DNA from 3 places in the Synechococcus sp. CB0101 genome. Region 2 is predicted to be linked to each of the others. Evidence: predicted binding sites of a transcription regulator. Region 2 holds the regulator's gene; each other region holds the start of a gene.
What was found. The regulator NtcA, encoded in region 2, controls nitrogen genes in cyanobacteria. The targets are predictions, from matches to a motif close to GTANCNNNNGNTAC.
Positions count from the first base shown of each region.

Region 1 (6,106 bases), 1.1 Mb from region 2:
CCTCAGCAGCTACTGGGCCGCGTTACAGCGTCAATCACTGAACCAACAGCAGCGCCTGATGCCGTTGCTGGAGCAGCGCCAGCTACCGGTGGCTGGCTGGTATCTACCCGCTGAACTCTCCGACCGACTCTTCAACGACCCAGGGAGACGAGACAACACTCGGAAGCAACTGCTGGAGTTGGCGGAACGGCTGAATCGCCCCCTTCACATCAGCGCGTATAGCCATGGACAGCTATCTCCCCGGGCAAACGCCACCTGGCTGAGCAGCCTCCAACAAGCGGGCCTGCAGGTGTGGTGGCAAGACGGTGAAGGCATCGCTGAATTGCCCCCCCCGATCCGGACCGCATACAGAGATGCCCTTCCCTGCCCCATCGGGATCGTTCGCGAAGCGTTTCGACAAACCTCCGCCCCCGGCGCTCCCTTCAGCGCCGTACCCGCCTCGCCTCAGCCAGCAGTCCCCTGCCACCCGAATGCGGTGTTCGAACTCCGCTACCTGCCGTGGGCCGCTCCACTGAGCCAACCCCCTTGATGTCCAAACCGAGGGATGACACCACCAGATGTGGCGACTAGCGGCCGCCTGATCACCAGTGGTAGAGCCTCCCCCGTGACGGATCTCGCCCGCGCCCGCCTGGGGCGCATCGACCCTCACGCTCTCGCTGAGCTTCTCCAGCTGAGCCCCGAACAGCGGGTCCAACTGCTGCAGACCCTGCAATCCACCCCGCAGGCCCTCCGAGCCGACGGAACCGTGCCGATCGAAGTGGGGCTTGGCATCAGCACGCGCCTTCGCGCCGCCGGCTGACCCGCTGAAGCAAGCGGCGCCAGAGCCCCGGCCGCGCCTGGGCTGCTTCCGCCTGCCGCGCATCCGAGCAGGTGGAACACAACACCTGACCCTTCACCCGCCGGTAGTGCTGGGTTGAGCGCTCGATGAACGTGCCGCATCCCTTGCAGGGAAAAATCGGGCTCATCCGCAAAAACGCTCTTCTAGCCGGCGATCACGCGATCCACTGTCCAGCGGGAACCCCTGGGAGCCACCAGGACCCAGCGCCGCCTTGAGCGCGTGTTGAACCGCTCACACGACTTTGGCCACCCCAGACCCAAAATCGTTCACGATCCGTTACGGTTGCTGAAACGTTCCGTAACGTCTCATGTCCGACTCCAATGCTCGCTTCGGTTTCGTCGGCTTTGCCGAAACCTGGAACGGCCGTCTCGCCATGCTCGGCTTCGTGATCGGCCTCGGCACCGAGCTGCTCACCGGCCAGGGCATCCTTTCCCAGATCGGCCTGGGCTGAAGCCATGACCAATAGCCCCGCCAACGAGAAGTGGTACTGGGATCGCGCCACCCAGCAGATCCATATGGAACAGCTGAAGCGCGTTGAACTGTTCAACGGCCGCGCTGCCATGCTCGGCATCGTGATCGGCATCCTCACCGAGGCGCTGACAGGCGCGGGTATCGCCCACCAAATCGGTCTCGGTCCCCTGGTGGACGGCTATGCCGCCTGCCGGACCCAGTTCCTACCCTTCTGCTTCTGAAGCACCGGCACCTTGATCCGGTTTCATCAGCCCCAGGCGAAAGCCTGGGGCTTTTTATTGCGCTTAGGAGAGGTACCAGCGCAGCAGATCCAACACTTGCCCCGCTGGGCCATGGCCCGTGATCCACTCACCCACCACGGCTGCCGCAAACCCGAGCATCGCGACGCGACCGTTCAAGCGCTCGACTCCAGCCAAGGCTGTGGTGTTCCAGGGCCGGCGGGTGGTCAACCCCTCGCCAAACGCTTCGTGTGGTTCGTAGAGATAGTCGGGCTTGGCCACAGATCACCTGGTGAGCGACCGCGAGGCTATGCCCTGAACAGGCGCGCCACAATGAATGTCGTCGCTCGACATCGTGGACATCTCCCAGCTGCGCGCCCTGTTCACCAAGCCCTATGGAGCGCCCGCGCCCACGGAACAGCAATGGCGCCAGGCCTACAGCGACGACGTGGTGTTCGAAGATCCCACTCAGAAACAGAAGGGACTGAACGCCTACCTGGCCGCCCAGGAGGGCTTGCTACGCCGCTGCGATGACGTGGTTCTCAGGCCCGGGGCGATCGCGATGGACGGCAACACCGCCTTTGTGGAGTGGGAGATGGGCCTCAAGATCAAAGGCATCGAATTCATCTACCCCGGCACCACACGCGTGCTGTTCAACGACGCTGGGCTGATCGTGGATCACCGCGACTATTTCGATTTCGTGGGTCCCACGTTTGCGCCCGTGCCGGTGATCGGTGGCTTCGTGCGCTGGCTGTACAAGCGCTTTGTGGACTGAGACCAGCAGAGCAGACACAAAAAAGCCCCGCTTTGGCGGGGCTTTTGAAGTTCCACTAGGTGGCGATCACTTTTGGTAGCGAACGCCGCGGTACTGCAGAGCAGTGTGCTGCTGGGGAGCAGCCTGCTTGTTCTGCTCGTACTTCTGGCCGCGGTAGGTGAGAGTCATGGTCGGTGTTCACAGGCAAGTCCAGGTCCCCGTTCCATGGCCTGGATCGAACTGCGCCTCGCCGGGGCGAGGTGAACGTTTTGGTAGCGGTTGCTACGAGCACACTCTGCGGCTCGGCGAGCATGGCTGAAGTTCACGCGGCTACCAATGGCAGGCCCAGGCCGCAAAAGCAAGGATTTCTTAACGTTGCCGCCGATGAACGACAAGCCGAGCGCGATGAAACTCCCTGAAGGCTGGCGCGTGTGGGCGCTGGTGCTGGCCCTCAATGCGGCGGCTGGCTACTTGTGGTTCCTCGATCGCAACATGGAGGTGCCCATGACCCACAGCGGCATCGGAGCCTGGCTGCGGTCGCTGGGGATCTGAGCTTCAACCCGAGGTGAACAGATTGATCACCGCTGAAATCACCGTGGAATAGAAGAGAAAGCTCACCACCGAGTGAAAGAGCACGACTCGCCGGGTCGAGCTGTCTTCCAGGTTGGTATCACTCATGGCGTAGGTGAGCCCCACGGCATAGGAGACATAAAGGAAGTCGGTGAACTCCGGCTCATCCGAGCCCGCAAAGACGAAGCCCTGGGGGTCGGGACCATCCGCAGCAGGAGCCGGGTTGAGCTTGAAATATTTCTTGGCGTAATAGATGCTAAAACCATTGTGCATCTGCAGCCACACAGCAAACAGTGCCGCGAAATAAATAAACGTGCGCCAGTCCTGGGGGAGCGTTGAAGTGGGATTATGCACATCACGCACACACAGGCTCAGCAAACCAACGCTGATGAAGGTGAAAATCACCGTGCGCTCCAACAACAGCGCACGGCTGGGCAGCCAACGCCCAAAAATCTCACGGGTCTGCTCGGCGTTAATCCGAAACGCTTCCAGAAAAAAGCGCGTTTGATCGAACACAATGGCGGCCAGGAATCCAACTGGAAACGCTTCTTGAAGCCGCAGCGCCTTGGAGAGCGCAACACTCACCACGGTGCCGACCAACAGCGCCATGACAAAGCGGCTGCCATCCCTAAAACAGGCTGGATGTGTTCGGCTCACAGCACGAAAGGCCTTGCAGCGGCACACTAACCACAATTCAGAGCCATGCCAGCCGAACGCACGTGACCCAGAACTCCACCCCCACACCAGCCCAGGTCATCCGTGAACTGCAGGAGGGGCACCAACGCTTTCAACAGGCGGAGTCAATCCACCCGCACGCCACGGAAGCCCGCCTGCATGAGCTGGAACAAGGTCAGGCGCCCCATGCCGCGGTGCTCACCTGCTCGGATTCACGCGTGGCCGTGGAGCTGATCTTCGACAGCGGATTCGGTGATCTGTTTGTGATCCGCAATGCCGGCAATTCCTCCACCCCGGGAACGTTGGCGTCGGTGGAATACGCGGTGGAGGCCCTTCAGGTGCCGGTGGTGCTGGTGATGAGTCACGTCGGCTGTGGCGCTGTCGGCGCCGCCTGCACACCGGAGCATCTGCTCACCCCAACCCTCATGGACCACGTGGGCCACATCCGCAATGGCCTCAAAGGAGCCGGGCTGACCTTTGAACCGGCCTCCGATCTCGTCCATGCCTACGCGCTACACGCTGAGGTCACCGCACGCGAACTGATTAACAGCAGTGTTCTGCTGCGCGAGCGCATCAAGGGCGGCCAACTGGAGGTTCACGCCGCCTGCTTTGAGCTGCACAACCTGGGGATCAACTGGCTGGGGGTGCAACACGGGGCTTGATTCGACTCACCAGCTGGTGACGACTCCAACTGCTGGCCCAATCGATCTTGCGGCCGAGGGATCCACCCAGACGGGTGCCGAGTTGCGCCCCCCACTCCTGCCCACCACTGAGGCCGCGCCCGAGCCCTCCCAGCAGGGCCTCGCTGGCCCGCTCACCGGCTTGATCTTCCCCAAGCCGCACCAGCCAACTGACGCGGCCCACCTGGCGGTCGCGCCCATGGCTGGCGATCAGATCTTCCACCGCCTGGCCGGCCACCATCGAACCCAGCGTCATACCTGCCACGGCACCAGCTGGGCCCGCCAGGGCGGCACCAATGGCGGCCCCGGTGCTCCAACCCGCCTCTTCCCCCAGTTTTCCTCCGAGCTTGCGCATCGAGACCGAACCCAAATCACCCTTGCGCAAGGGGCTATCGCCATCGGCCAGCTCACCACCGGCCACAGAACCCACCACCGAACCCAACAAGGCGCCGCAGGCACCACCCATCACGGCTCCGCGTGCTCCCAACAACCACGCACCCAGCGCAGCGCCGCCGCCACCCAGCAGCACCTGGCCAACAGCCGCTCCCATGATGTTGCCGCCCATCTGGCGCACCATTCGCACCCAAGGTGAATCGATCGGCGCCTCGGTGCGGCGCCGATCGACCAAGCCACAGCCCAGATCAGCCAGAGCGAGATGCCATCGCACCGGCGTACACCCCGGCTCGAGCTCCAGCACCAGGCTTCGGCTAGCCCTCCTCTGCTGCAACGCATGCACCCACGGCTGGCCCCACAGCGCAGCGATCAATGCCTCCAGCGCGGCGTCCGGCATCAGCTCGCTGTAGCGGAGGCGCAGCCGCTGGTTTGTGGCATGCATGAGCTGAAGCTGGGCTGAGCTCATGGACGCCTCCCCCATCGTTGTCATTGAGCACACACCATGCTGCTCAAGCTGAGGCGATTGGGGGGCATCTTCAAGGCACGGGCGTTAAATTTCGCCCAAGTGCCTTCTTTGGTTCGTCATGCTCGAGCTGGAAACTCTGCTGGCCTTTGGCTTGGGCGCGGGCCTGATGGCCCTGGCTCCGGTGGTTGCCGCCGTGGCCGGCAAAGACAGCAAGATCACCGGTGCGGTGAGCGGCACCGGCCGCTCCATCACCAAGCAGGGTCTGAAGATCGGCCTGGTGGTGGCCGATAAAACCTCCGGCGCCGTGAAGGGGATCAGCCGTGGCCTGGCCGAAGTGGGCGAAAGCTTCACCGACGTTCTGGCCGAAGCCAAGGCCGACCTGGCTCAATCCCGCACCAGCACGAAGTGAGCTCAATCCGGACCGATGGGGTGCTGACCATTCGCCATCAGCTGCCCCACCGGCTCCGGTTTGATTCTGCGGCTCCCCTGAGCGCCGAGCGGCTGCTGCTGATCCAAACCGCCCTGCAGGAGCTGGAACCCAGCGGGTTGGTCAGGGCTTCCGCCCATCGGCACGGCTTGGTGGTCACCTGCCACGAGGAGCAACGTCTCTGTCCGGCCTTGGTGGCCGGCCTGGTTCATGCGGCCGTAGTGGCACCGGATCTGCATGGACCGGCCCTCCCGCTCACAGCGATGGATCGCTGGTTGGGACAAACCCGCCAGGGGTCGATCAAGGTGTTGATGGCTCTGGCTGTAGCCGGTTGGGCCTTGCCCATCCTTCCCGGCACGCCGTTTTTTCTGTTGGCCTGGTGGCTGGGTTGGCGTCCTGCCCCCAAGCCTGAACAAGGCGACTCAGCCGAAGCGGAGCTCCAGCCATCCCTGCTCCAACCGAGCACCTGAGCACTGCTGCCCCTTGAAGCTCTCCGGAAGGCTGATCACACAACGTTGCCCAGCGCTCATCAGCACCATCTCGGTGCCGATTTGCTGAACGTCGAGCTGATCTTTCTCGACCCCTGGCATCGGCACCAGCCAACGGCCGCCCTC
Region 1 is NZ_CP039373.1:105,604-111,709, reverse strand. It holds gene CB0101_RS00670 (DUF4434 domain-containing protein) at 1-529, shown strand, start outside; gene CB0101_RS00665 (hypothetical protein) at 605-799, shown strand; gene CB0101_RS00660 (hypothetical protein) at 771-965, opposite strand; gene CB0101_RS00655 (chlorophyll a/b-binding protein) at 1,146-1,289, shown strand; gene CB0101_RS00650 (chlorophyll a/b-binding protein) at 1,294-1,530, shown strand; gene CB0101_RS00645 (chlorophyll a/b-binding protein) at 1,594-1,809, opposite strand; gene CB0101_RS00640 (nuclear transport factor 2 family protein) at 1,865-2,302, shown strand; gene CB0101_RS00635 (DUF4278 domain-containing protein) at 2,369-2,470, opposite strand; gene CB0101_RS15165 (hypothetical protein) at 2,687-2,833, shown strand; gene CB0101_RS00630 (DUF1345 domain-containing protein) at 2,837-3,460, opposite strand; gene CB0101_RS00625 (carbonic anhydrase) at 3,571-4,188, shown strand; gene CB0101_RS00620 (hypothetical protein) at 4,157-5,041, opposite strand; gene CB0101_RS00615 (hypothetical protein) at 5,184-5,474, shown strand; gene CB0101_RS00610 (hypothetical protein) at 5,471-5,962, shown strand; gene CB0101_RS00605 (hypothetical protein) at 5,915-6,106, opposite strand, start outside.
Region 1: a site for NtcA is predicted at 2,554-2,567, ahead of CB0101_RS00635 (DUF4278 domain-containing protein). Genes of this name have one in related genera too.

Region 2 (6,106 bases):
CAGGCCCGAACCCACCGGGTCGGGGTGAGCTTCGATGTGCAATCGATGCGTTACACGGGAGATCGCATCTGCAGAGCCGCCAACGGCGAGCTCGAGCTGGAGGAGGTGTTCTATCTGCGCCCCGAGGGCCACTACAGCGATCGCCAGGGCAAGAAATACGCCTACACCGCTGAAGAGCGCAGCAAGGATCTCGAGCTCTGCCGGCTGGCTGCCGAGCGCTACCGCGACATGCTTGCGGCCGGCTTCGCCGAGGAGCACGCCCGCGGCATCCTCCCCTTCGACTACCGCCAACACTTCGTGGTGAGCTTCTCGCTGCGGGCGTTCCTGCACTTCATGGATCTGCGGGCAAAGCTCGATGCCCAGGAGGAGATCCGGGTGCTCTGCGATCTGATGTGGCCGCACATGCAGGCGTGGGCGCCGGAGATCGCCGCCTGGTACGAGAAGAGCCGTTTGCATAAGGCTCGGCTCGCACCGTGAGCCTTAAACCTTGGCGAGGGTGACCCGCTCGGGCTGGTGCTGGTATTTACCGGCGCGGTCCTGGTAGGTGGTTTCGCAGGGATCGCCTTCGAAGAAGAGCAGCTGGCAGATGCCTTCGTTGGCATAGATGCGGCAATCAGCTCCCGAAGAGTTGCTGAACTCGAGGGTGAGGTGCCCTTCCCAGCTGGCTTCCGCTGGCGTGGTGTTCACGATGATTCCCAGCCGGGCATAGGTGCTCTTGCCGAGACAGATCACTGTGATGTTGGCTGGCACCTTCATCTTCTCCAGCGCCACGCCGAGCCCATAGGAATGGGCCGGGAGGATGAAGTAGTCGCCGTCGTTGTCGCGGTGCAAAGGCGCCGGCTCGAGGTTGGCCGGATTGAACCGCTTGGGGTTCATCACCGTGCCCGGCACATGCTTGAAGATCAGAAATTCCTGGGGCGAGAGGCGCAGGTCGTAGCCATAGGAGGAGCAGCCAAAACTCAGCACCGGCTGGGCGCCGTTATCCGGATCCAGGTGGCGCACCAGCTTGGGCTGGAAGGGCTCGAGCATGCCGGCCGCAGCCTGCTCGTTGATCCAGCGGTCGTTCTTGAGCATCAGAAACCTCGGCGCAGCTGCGTGACCTGATCCGCCATCGCCAGTAGAGCGCTGGGCATGGAAGGCCCCGTCAGGATCACATCCAGGTGGGAGGGGCGCTGCTCGAGGGCGGCCAGCACCTCAGCGTCCTCCAGAAAGCCGAGCTCGACAGCCAGGCCCAGCTCATCGAGCACCAGCTGATCCAGCTGTCCCGCCAGCATCTGCTCGCGGGTGAAGGTCCATACGTCGCGCACAGCCTCGCGATCCGCAGCACCGGCCTGATCGGCTGCGGCCGGCTCCGCCAGGCAGCTGACCACGGCCGGTCTCAGCCACTGCAGCCGTCCGCACAGCCAGACGCTGCGCTCCAGCCCTTGATCAACACCCCCTTTGAGGAACTGGCTGATCAACACGCGGCTGCCGAGGCCGGCACTGCGCAGGGCCTGACTGAACACTCCGCTGAAACTGCCGCGGAAGGGAGCGGTGTGCACCTGCAGCAAGCCTTCCTGCTGTGCCACCAGCCGCAGGCTGCGTCCAGCTACAGACGATGCCGAGCTGACGGCACGCCCACCGCCGGCAGCCCGGTGGCCAGGCCGAAAGGGGCCGCTGGAGCCACTGCCGGGAAGGGCTGCAATGCTCGCCGTCATCTCCGCTGTGCCGCCGCGCTGAATCCTGAATGTAGCGGTGGCGAACCGATGGGCAAGCATCAGCCACTACCTGTAGTGCAAACACCCGTACCATCGAGCCAACGCAGATCCAGGCCCAACCCATGCCCGCAGCCCCGTCCCGCAGCGATGGCCGCAGCCCGAGCGACCTGCGGCCGACCCGCTTCGACTGGGATCCGATGGGCTTTGCCCTGAGCTCCGTCACCGTGCACACCGGTCGCACCGCGGTGATCTGCAGCGTTTGCCTCGAGGAGGACGTGCCGAAATGGCGCCAAGGATCCGGCAAGGGCTGGCTCAGCGCCGACTACCGCCTGCTCCCCGCCAGCACCCCCAGCCGGCAGCCGCGGGAGTTGATGAAGCTCTCAGGCCGCACCCAGGAAATTCAGCGGTTGATCGCCCGCAGCCTGCGGGCCTGCCTTGATCTCGAAGCCCTGGGCGAGCGCAGCCTCCACATCGACTGCGATGTACTGCAGGCCGATGCCGGCACCCGCAGCGCATCGATCACCGGGGCCTGGGCGGCCCTAGCCCTGGGGCTGCGGCGCCTTGAGGCCCGCGGCGTTCTCAACGGCACCCCCATGCTGGAGCAAGTGGCCGCGGTGTCGGTGGGGCTGGTGGGAAGCCAGGCCTTGCTCGACCTCGACTACAGCGAGGACAGCCGCGCCGAGGTGGACCTCAACGTGGTGATGAACAGCCAGGGGCAACTGCTGGAGGTGCAGGGCACCGCCGAAGGAGCTCCCTTCTCACGGCAGCAACTCAACCAGCTGCTCGATTTGGCCGACGAAGGCCTGCAGCTACTTCGGCATAGTCAGCTGCAGGCGCTGGAGCAAGCCCCGAAATAGTGTCAATCACTACAAGAGCCCGCAGGGGTGATCCGTAGGGTCCGCCTCAAATTGCCCCGCCGTTATGGTCGGCGCCCAACCAGGCTTCAGCCGCTACTCCCAAAGCCCGACCACCGGCGCCGCAGGGCTCACCCCGGTGGCGGGATCTCCCGTTGCCTCCAACGCCACGCTGTTGGATGTGATCCGCGGCCTGAATGGCAGCACCACCGAAACGGTGGAGCGCGGCAAAACCATCTTCTTCCCGGGCGATCCCGCCGAGAAGGTGTACCTGCTGCGGCGCGGCGCCGTTCGCCTCTCGCGCGTTTACGAGTCGGGCGAGGAGATCACCGTGGCCCTGCTGCGGGAAAACAGCCTGTTCGGGGTGCTCTCGCTGCTCACCGGCCAGCGCTCGGATCGCTTCTATCACGCTGTGGCGTTCACCCGCGTGGAGATGGTCACGGCCCCGGCCGCCTCGGTGCGCAAGGCAATCGAGCTTGACGCCAGCGTGGGGCTGCTGATGCTGCAGGGCCTCTCCTCACGCATCCTGCAGACCGAAACCATGATCGAAACCCTCACCCACCGCGACATGTCGTCGCGACTGGTGAGCTTTCTGCTGGTGCTTTGCCGTGATTTCGGGGTGCCCACCAGCGAAGGGATCACGATTGATCTGCGCCTCTCCCACCAGGCGATCGCCGAAGCGATCGGATCCACCCGGGTGACGATCACCCGCCTGCTTGGGGATCTACGCAACGCGGGCCTCGTGCAGATCGACCGCAAAAAGATCACGGTGTTTGATCCGCTTGCCCTGGCTAAGCGATTCAGCTGAGCGCTGTCCACCGATACTGAGCGTCGTCGCGCAAGGTTGTGTCGGGCTGGCTGTTGATCCTGGCGCTGCTGTTGCTGGGTGGAGTGCTCTCCACCCTCGGCGATCGGCTTGGTTCCAAGGTGGGCAAGGCGCGCCTCAGCCTGCTCGGGATGCGGCCGCGTCGTACGGCCGTGGTGATCACGGTGCTCACCGGCAGCCTGATCAGCGCCATCTCGCTTGGCCTGATGCTGCTGGTGAGCGATCGGCTGCGCACCGGACTGTTTGAGCTCGACCAATTGGAGCGGCGCCTCCGCGAAGGCCGTGAGGCCCTTGAGCGCAGCCAGAGCGAGCTGAATGCCGCCGAGCAGGGCCGCCAGGAAGCCCGCAGCCAGCTCGGCATGGTCGAAGCCCAGGCCGCTTCCCTGCGCAAGGAGCTGGCCCCCCTGCTGCAACAACGCCGGCAACTGGAGCAGGAACGCGATCAGCTCAGCCGCGAAATCGGCACCAAAGATGCCGATATCCGCCGCAACCGCGAGGAGCTGGCACGGCTGAACACGCGGATCAGCGCCTCGGCCAAAGAGCTACAGCAGCTGGAAACCAACCTGATCGCCCTGCGGCGCGGTGATGTGGTGATCAGCAGCGGCCAACCGCTGGAGATCGCCAAGGTGCGGATCCAAAGCCCTGATCAGGCCAAGGTGGTGATCGAAGCGCTGCTACGCCAAACCAACATCAACGTGTTCCAGCGGGTGCTGCCCGGGCAGCCCCCCAACCGGCAGATGCTGTTGGTCCCCCGCAGTGACATCACCAAGCTCGAGGGCATCCTCAGCAAACGAGGCGATTGGGTCGTGAGCCTGATCTCCGCCGCCAATGTGCTCAAGGGCGAACGCCAGGTGGTGGCCTTCCCCGATGTGCGCCGCAACAAGCAGGTGGTGAAAGCGGGGGAACAGTTGGCCACCACCGTGCTGGAAGGCGATGAACGCAGCCCAGAGCAGGTGCGTAGCCGCCTCAATCTGCTGCTCGCCGCGGCCTACAACACCGTGCAGCGGGCCGGCAGCTTGGCCAGCGGCCTTCAGTTCGATGCAGCCAGCGTGAATCAACTCACGGCTTCGCTCACCAACCGACCCGCCGGCCAGGTGGTGCAACTGCAGGCGATCTCGCTGCGCAACAGCGATCTGGTGGATCCGGTGGCCGTTGAACTGCGGGCGGTCGCGCGGTGAACCATCTCGCCGCCATCGATCCAGGCCTGAGCAAATGCGGCCTGGTGCTGGCCGACACGGAAACGCTGCAGGTGAAAGCCGCCGGCGTTCTACCGCCCGAGCGCTGCCAAGCACTGCTGTTGGAGTGGGCGCAAAGCCCTGGCTGCACAACCGTGCTGCTGGGAGATGGCACCGGCAGCCGGCCCTGGCAGCAGTGGCTCCGCACCCATCAGCTGCGGGTGCAGTTGATCCCTGAGGCGGGCACCACCCTCGCTGCTCGGGAGCGCTACTGGCAGCTGGAGCCAGCCCGCGGCTGGCGGCGATGGCTCCCCCCCGGCCTGCGCCTGCCCCCCCGGGATGTGGACGATGTGGTGGCCCAACTGCTGATTGAGCGCCAGCTTGGCCGGGCGCTGAGCCGCAGCCGAGACCTTGAGCTGCTCAACCGTTGAATCGCGCTCTAAAACTTGGCCCGCACGGTGAAGGCGTAGTCCCCACCCGGCTCAAGCTGGTAGTCGGCCTTGAGCAGAAAGCGCAACAGCGCATCGTGGATCAGGGCGCGGCCCAGAGATGGCTCCACCAGCAACTCGCCGCGATCAAAAAACCAACTGAACGTCCACTGGAAGCCGCCCGCACTCACCTCTCCTTCCAGCAGACGCTGGCTGAAGCTCTGCTGCAGGACCCGCAGCTGAGCCGTGGTGGTGGGTAAGCGACTCACAACGGCGCTCCTCAGCCCAGCGGTGCTTCCGCCAGCTTGGCGGCAGCCGGCGCCACAAACCCGTTCAATCGGTTACCGGCCCGCTCAAATCCCAACCGCTGAATCAGATCGACACCGGCCAGCACCTCCGCGAGCACCTGATCGAGCACCGGCTGCTCAGCGGCGTCAAAACGGCCCAGCACATGCCCCACCGTGCGCTGCTTGCGCTCGACGGGATTGAGGGCCGGCGCACCGATGCCGATGCGCAGCCGAGGGAACTCCTGCCCGCCGAGATGGGCAATGGTGCTGCGCAGGCCGTTATGACCGCCGGCGCCGCCGCTGGTGCGCAAGCGCAGGCGGCCCAACGGCAGATCCATGTCGTCGACCAACACCAAAATCTGCACCGGATCCAGGCCAAACCAATCGAGAGCGGCACGGATCGAGCGACCGCTGTCGTTCATGAAGGTCTGGGGCATCAACAGGCGCAGGCGCTGTGCGCCAACGCCGACCTCGGCCAGCAAGCCATGCAGCTTGTTCTGCTGCTTAAAACTGCCGCCCGCCTCGGCGGCGAGGCGCTCGAGCGCCATGAACCCCACGTTGTGGCGAGTGCCGGCGTATTTGTCGCCGGGATTGCCGAGCCCTACCAGCAACTGCAGTGGGGCGGTGCTGCTCGAACCAGCCATGAACGCTCAGAGGCTCAGCTCACGCCTCTGAAGAGGGCTCAGGAGCAGCTTCAGCAGCCTCTGGCTTCTTAGCGGGCAAGGAACTGGTGACGCTGACTTCGGCATCCACCGTATCGACCGCTTTGCGGAATTCCTTCTCAAATTCGCTGGACGCACTCTGAAAGCCCTTCAGGGTGCGTCCAAGGGTTTTGCCCA
Region 2 is NZ_CP039373.1:1,840,924-1,847,029, reverse strand. It holds gene thyX (FAD-dependent thymidylate synthase) at 1-477, shown strand, start outside; gene dcd (dCTP deaminase) at 481-1,074, opposite strand; gene CB0101_RS09850 (cob(I)yrinic acid a,c-diamide adenosyltransferase) at 1,074-1,697, opposite strand; gene rph (ribonuclease PH) at 1,820-2,554, shown strand; gene ntcA (global nitrogen regulator NtcA) at 2,619-3,359, shown strand; gene CB0101_RS09835 (DUF3084 domain-containing protein) at 3,398-4,555, shown strand; gene CB0101_RS09830 (polyamine oxidase) at 4,552-4,983, shown strand; gene CB0101_RS09825 (DUF3146 family protein) at 4,992-5,249, opposite strand; gene pth (aminoacyl-tRNA hydrolase) at 5,261-5,911, opposite strand; gene CB0101_RS09815 (TatA/E family twin arginine-targeting protein translocase) at 5,931-6,106, opposite strand, start outside.

Region 3 (6,106 bases), 370 kb from region 2:
ACTTCCTGCTCCACAACGACATCGTGTTCCACCCGGTGGAGCGCAACGGTGAACTGGGCTTTGGGGTGTGGATCGGCGGCATTCTCTCCTCGCAGATGAATGCCTACGCCATTCCCCTCAACGCCTGGGTTCGCCCCGATCAGATCTGCGCCATCACCGGAGCGGTGATCAAGATCTGGCGCGACAACGGCGAGCGCGACAAGCGCCCCAAAGGCCGCTTCCGCCTGTATCTCGATCAGGTTGGGCTCGACGCCTTCCGTTCGATGGTGGAAGAGCGCTTCGGCCCGCTCACCCCGGACCCGGGCTCAGTGTTTGATCACGAACCCCGCAGCCACTACGGCATTCATGCCCAGAAGCAGGAAGGCCTGCACTACGCAGGCCTGCACGTGCCGGTGGGTCGCCTCAAGGCCGACGACTTCCAGGATCTGGCGGGGCTTGCGGAACGCTATGGCGACGGCGACATCCGCCTCACCGAAGACCAGAACGTGATCCTCAGCGGGATCGCCTCCGAGCAAATCCCTGCCTTCCAGGCCGAGCCACTGCTGCAGCGCTTCAGCCTGACCCCGAGCCATCTGGCGGCCGGCACCGTGAGCTGCACGGGCAACACCTACTGCAGCTTCGCCCTCACCAACACCAAGGATCAGGCCCTCACCGCCGCCGAAGAACTCGACCGCGAGCTGGAGCTGGCCGAGGAGCTGAAGATCCATTGGACCGGCTGCCCCAACACCTGCGGCCAGGCCTACATGGGGGCCATTGGCCTCACCGGCACCAAAGCCCGCAACCCTGAGGGCGGCATGGGCGAGGGCTACGACATCACCGTCGGTGGCTCCCAGGGGGCCAACCCTCAGATCGGTGAACTGCATCGCAAAGCCGTACCCGCCAGCGAGGTGAAACAGGTGCTCAAGGAGCTGCTGATCGAGCAGTTCGGCGCCAAGCCTCGCCAGCACTGATCGGTCCTGGCGCGCAGATCACGGCCGCGGCGCTGCTCTTTTGAAGCCCGGCTCCCTGCCTGCCGCACCCCCATCCTCCACACGCCATGCCTTCCTCCAACCAACGCGATCTCTTCTCTCGCTTTGTGAACTGGCTCAGCAGCAGCGGCCAGGACAAACCGCCGATCAGCCGCAACAGCCGCGATCTCCTCTCACGCCTGATGAACCGCATCAGCGGCTGAATTCAGCCATTCGTTCCAGTCAACCCAAACCAGCGCAACGCAAGCCATGAGTGCAACAGCATCACAGATGGACTACGTCCTACCCAATGAACTTGTCGACGGCATGATCGCCGCCGGCGGCAAGAAAGCCACGGTCAGCGTGAAGAACCTGCTGATCCGCGGTTTCTACTCCGGCGCAATCTTGGGCTTGGCCGTGATCCTCGCTCTCACTGTGGCCGCACAGTCGGGCATGCCCTTCCTGGGATCGTTGCTGTTCCCCTTCGGCTTCGCCAGCATCGTGCTCTTCGGCATGGAGCTGGTCACGGGCAACTTTGCGTTGTTGCCCATGAGCGTTTGGGCAGGCAAGAGCAGCTGGAGTGCCACCTTCCGCAACTGGATCTGGGTGTGGATCGGCAACTTCATCGGCACAGCCGTTGTTGCCCTAATCATGTGGGCCAGCCTCACTAGCGCCGGCACCGTTGAACCTCTGGCGGCTGCCGATGGCGGCAAAGGCTGGCAGGTGGTGGCAGCCACGATCATCAAGCTCAACAAGCTGAACGTGGTGACCAAATACGAAGCCCTCGGGGGCACAGGTTTCTTCCTGGCCTTCCTGCGTGGCGTGGTGGCGAACTGGCTGGTTTGCCTGGGCGTGACCATGGCTCTGGTGAGCAAGAGCGTGCCCGGCAAACTTCTGGCCTGCTGGCTTCCCATCACTGCTTTCCAAACGATGGGCATGGAGCACATCGTGGTGAATCAGTTCCTGCACACCGCCGGCCCCCTGCTGGGTTCCGGGGTGCCCTTCAGCAAGGTGATCGTGTGGAACTTCATCCCGGTCACCGCCGGCAACATCGTGGGCGGAATGGTGTTCATCGGGATGCTCTTCTACAGCACCCACCGCACCAAGATCACCAACGTGCTGCCCAAGGAGCACGATGAGAAGCTCGAGCGTGAGCTCGCCGCCGAACTGGGCGCCCGCTGATCCATGCCCTCCACTGCCGCTGCCAACAGCGTGCTCTCTCCTGAGGAGCACGCGGACCTCGCTGCCCGGCTGGGTCGATGGCGGCGGCAACCCCTCAGCCCAGAAGAACTGGCTGAACTCTTGCCCCGGATCGCCGAGCCCGATCTGGCCCTCGCTGTTGGCGAGCGGCTGGGGATGGCCGGCCCCGGGGCGATTGCGTTGATCTTGGACCTCTGCTGCGATGGAGGGTGCAGCCTTCCGCTGATCCGCGCCCTGGGCATCTGCCATCACCCACAAGCGAAGGATCAACTGCTGCAGTGGCTGGACCCAGCAGGACCCCTGCGCCCAGCCGTGCTTGAAGCGCTGGCCTGCTGGAGCCAGGAGATTGATCTGGCCATCATTGAATCGGCCCTCACCGCGCCCGCCCAAGCCGAGCGACTGGCGGGCTTAGCCCTGCTCACCTTCCGCAGCCGCAGCCTGAGCACCGATGCGTTCCTCACGCTGACCCAACCCCTCCTGAGCGATCTGCGCGTTGAGGTGGTGATTGCCACGTTGAGGCTCCTTCAACGCCGCCAAGAACCCGAAGTTCTGGCCGTTCTGGATTCCTGCATTGATGCCGACCAGCTGCCCGGCGTGGCGGAAACAGCCATCCAGGCCCTGGGCTGCATCTCCAGCCACGACAGCTGCCGCCTGCTGATTGCACGCTTGAGACAGCTGCAGCACACACCGCTGGAACACTGCATCCGGCGACAACTCCAGGCGCAGGTGCGTCATCGCACCTGGCTGGAGCAACAGCTGCGCGAGCAGGATCTGACGCTCTGATTCAGCAAGACATCAAAAAAGCCCGCCGAAGCGGGCTTGCTGGGTGAAGGATTACTTCACCATTTTTTGTAGGGCAAAAACTTGCCGCACATCGTCACCTTGACACGATCCCCAGCAGGATCAACCACTTTGTCGACATCGAGGGTGAAATCAATCGCACTCATGATGCCGTCGCCGAACTTCTCCTGAATCACATCCTTGAGCGGCATGCCATACACCTGCATGATCTCGTAGAAGCGGTAGATCAGGGGATCTGTGGGGATCACAGGATCAAGACCGCCCTTGGTGGGATAGGCCTGCAGTGCTTCGGTGATCGCCGGATCAAGGCTCAGGAGTTCAGCCAACTTGCTGGCCTCTTCAGCCGATGCCGTGGACTGGCCGTAGAACAAAGAAGCGATCCACACTTCATCACGACCCAACGCCGCCTCAAGGTCAGCGAAGCTCAAACCTTTGGCCTTCTTGGCCGCCATGAGCGTGGCTGTGATTGTGGCCTGAGAGGGAGCCGCAAGGGAGGGCATTGCAGCGGGGGTAACAGTCATACCAAAAGCCGCATTCGCGGCAAAACAGCAACGGAACGCTCAGAAAAGAAGCGCCGTTCCGGGTTCAAGAATCGCCCGACCCAAGACTTCAACAATGCAGCCGTTGCAACCGAAGACCACTCCAATCTGGTAGCGGTCGCTACCAGAAGCGGTCCCTCCGGCGCGCAGAATCGCAGTTGAGACCCAGCTTTAGCGAAATCGTTTGACGCTCGCTGCCCCTGCCACCACCACAGACAGCTCGTGCAGCGCTGCCAGCAAGGAACGCTTCAAAACCTATCTGCGCAAAATCGGCAGCGGCGAACACACCAGCAGTGGCCTGAGCCGCGACGAGGCCGCCGATGCGATGGAGCTGATTCTGGATGGGGGTGCCAGCCCTGCCCAGATCGGTGCCTTCCTCATCGCCCACCGCATCCGCCGGCCCGAGCCGCAGGAGCTCACCGGGATGCTGGATGTGTACAGGCGCCGCGGCCCCCAGCTGCGCACCAGCCAACCAGCCATCAGTTTCGGGATGCCCTTCGATGGGCGCACCCGCACCGCACCGATCTACCCGCTGACCGCTCTGGTGCTGGCTTCAGCCGGGCTGCCCGTGGTGCTGCAGGGAGCCGGCCGCATGCCGGTGAAATACGGCGTCACCGCCGTCGAGCTGTTTGAGGCACTGGGCCTCTCACTCGGGGGCCGCAGCCTGAGCTGGGTGCAGCTGCAACTGGATCAGCTGCAGCTGGCTCTGGTGCATCAGCCCGACCACTTCCCCGCCGCAGAAACCCTGATCAGCTACCGGGAAGATCTGGGCAAGCGGCCACCGGTGGCCAGCCTGGAACTGATGTGGACGGCCCACCACGGTGATCACCTACTGGTGAGCGGATTTGTGCATCCGCCGACCGAAGCGAGAGCGTGGCAAGCCCTGGAGCTGGCGGGCGAAACCAACGTGCTCACCGTGAAAGGCCTGGAAGGCAGCACCGATCTCCCCATCAGCCGGGCGTGCGTCACGGGTCGGCCCAGCAGCGGTGGCGATGGGCGCCAAATCTTGCATCCGCGCGACCATGGCTGCTTCGGCCACGATCCCCTCTGGGAAGGGATCGAAACCTGGGGATCCCAGGCGATGGCCGCACTCGGTGGTCAAGGTGAGTTGGCGAATCCCCTGCTCTGGAATGCCGGCACCTATCTCTGGCAAGCCGGCCTCGACCCTGATCAGGCCAGCGGTCTGGATCATGCGCGGGAGCTGTTGCAGAGCGGCGCCGTCTTGCAACGCCTGCAGCAGCTCCGGGAACACGCAGGCCCTAAGGCCTGAACTCAGCGGCTGCCGAGGTCTTGCCAGAGGGTGGCTTGATGGGCCACCACGGGCTGCACGGCGCTGGCCTGAGCCGGTACAACGGTTTGCGCTGTTTGCATGCTGCGCACCAGCTGAACCGCCAGGGAGGCGACCACAAAAGCGCCGAGAAAGCCAGCAGCCACCGTGATGGGGCTGCGCTCAGTGGAAACTGCCGAGGAACGAAGGGCCATCAGACCGAAGCATCACTGCGGTCACTATGGAGACTCGGCCCAGCCCGTGCCAGCAGCCGGCGCGAGAAACGTTGCAGAGGCGGCACCAACACCCCAGCTGGAAAGAGCCAACTGACGCTGATCCGATGTGATCCAGCCATGGCAAACCCCAAGGCTCATTCCCAGGGCAATCGCAAAGCGCATCGCTTGATCACTTGAATGGAGGCATCGTCGTGGGAGTGAGCTGTCCGCGCGGCAACCGATGACACCAAATCCAACAGCCAACCACTGCTTCGACTTCGAACAAAACTTTGTGGGCAATTGGCGCTGCATTCCGCTCTGCGTGCGCCGCAAGTTGGATCTGATCGGCCTCAAGCTGAAGCTGAACCACTGGCTGGCCATGAGCCAGGCGCAGCGGCAGGAATTGGTGGATTGGGACGATCAACCAGCAGCGCTCGCTGACATGGCGGAGCACTGCCGCAGCCTGACCCGATCGATGGCCGAGGGGGAAGCCAAACCCCTACCGCCCGCTTGCGGCGAAGCCTGGCAACTCGGCTCAAGCGTGGCCGAACACGTGGCGGCCGCCGCCAGCGAACGGGACATCGCCCTCGGCGTTGAGCAGTGGCAAGAGCTCAATGAACTGGAGCGCTTCGCCCTCTGCAAACTGGCCCGGCCTGGCCACGATCATCACAACCTGGAGGCCGCTTTCTCCGAAGTGCTCGCCTGAAGAAACAGGCGCCGCAGACGCTGCAAGCGCCCTTCGCTCTGCTCCAGCGGCTTCACCACCGACACAGCAGGGGCCACCACCACGGCCGTCGCCTTCAGTTCGGGCTGCTTGGAGATCGGGCAGGCCTGATCGTGCATCAACACGTTGGCCTCACAGGCCTGATCCTGACTGAATCCCCAGTGCATCGGCAGGAAAACTGAACCGGGGCGAATGCGGTCGCTCACGAGCACCTTGGCGGTGACACTGCCACGCCTGGAGCTCACGGCCGCCAGCTCCCCATCCACAACACCGAAGCGCTTGGCATCGTTGGGGTGAATCTCGAGCAGTGGCTCGGGATGCATGGTTTGCAAGCGGTCCACCTTGGCCGTGCGCGTCATCGTGTGCCACTGCCCCAGATAGCGGCCCACCGTGAGCACCAGGGGATAGACGGC
Region 3 is NZ_CP039373.1:1,472,144-1,478,249, forward strand. It holds gene CB0101_RS07955 (ferredoxin--nitrite reductase) at 1-950, shown strand, start outside; gene CB0101_RS07960 (hypothetical protein) at 1,037-1,171, shown strand; gene CB0101_RS07965 (formate/nitrite transporter family protein) at 1,239-2,129, shown strand; gene CB0101_RS07970 (hypothetical protein) at 2,133-2,930, shown strand; gene cynS (cyanase) at 2,987-3,448, opposite strand; gene CB0101_RS07980 (anthranilate phosphoribosyltransferase family protein) at 3,672-4,757, shown strand; gene CB0101_RS07985 (hypothetical protein) at 4,760-4,969, opposite strand; gene CB0101_RS07990 (nitrate reductase associated protein) at 5,211-5,675, shown strand; gene CB0101_RS07995 (molybdopterin oxidoreductase family protein) at 5,636-6,106, opposite strand, start outside.
Region 3: a site for NtcA is predicted at 3,599-3,612, ahead of CB0101_RS07980 (anthranilate phosphoribosyltransferase family protein). Genes of this name have one in related genera too.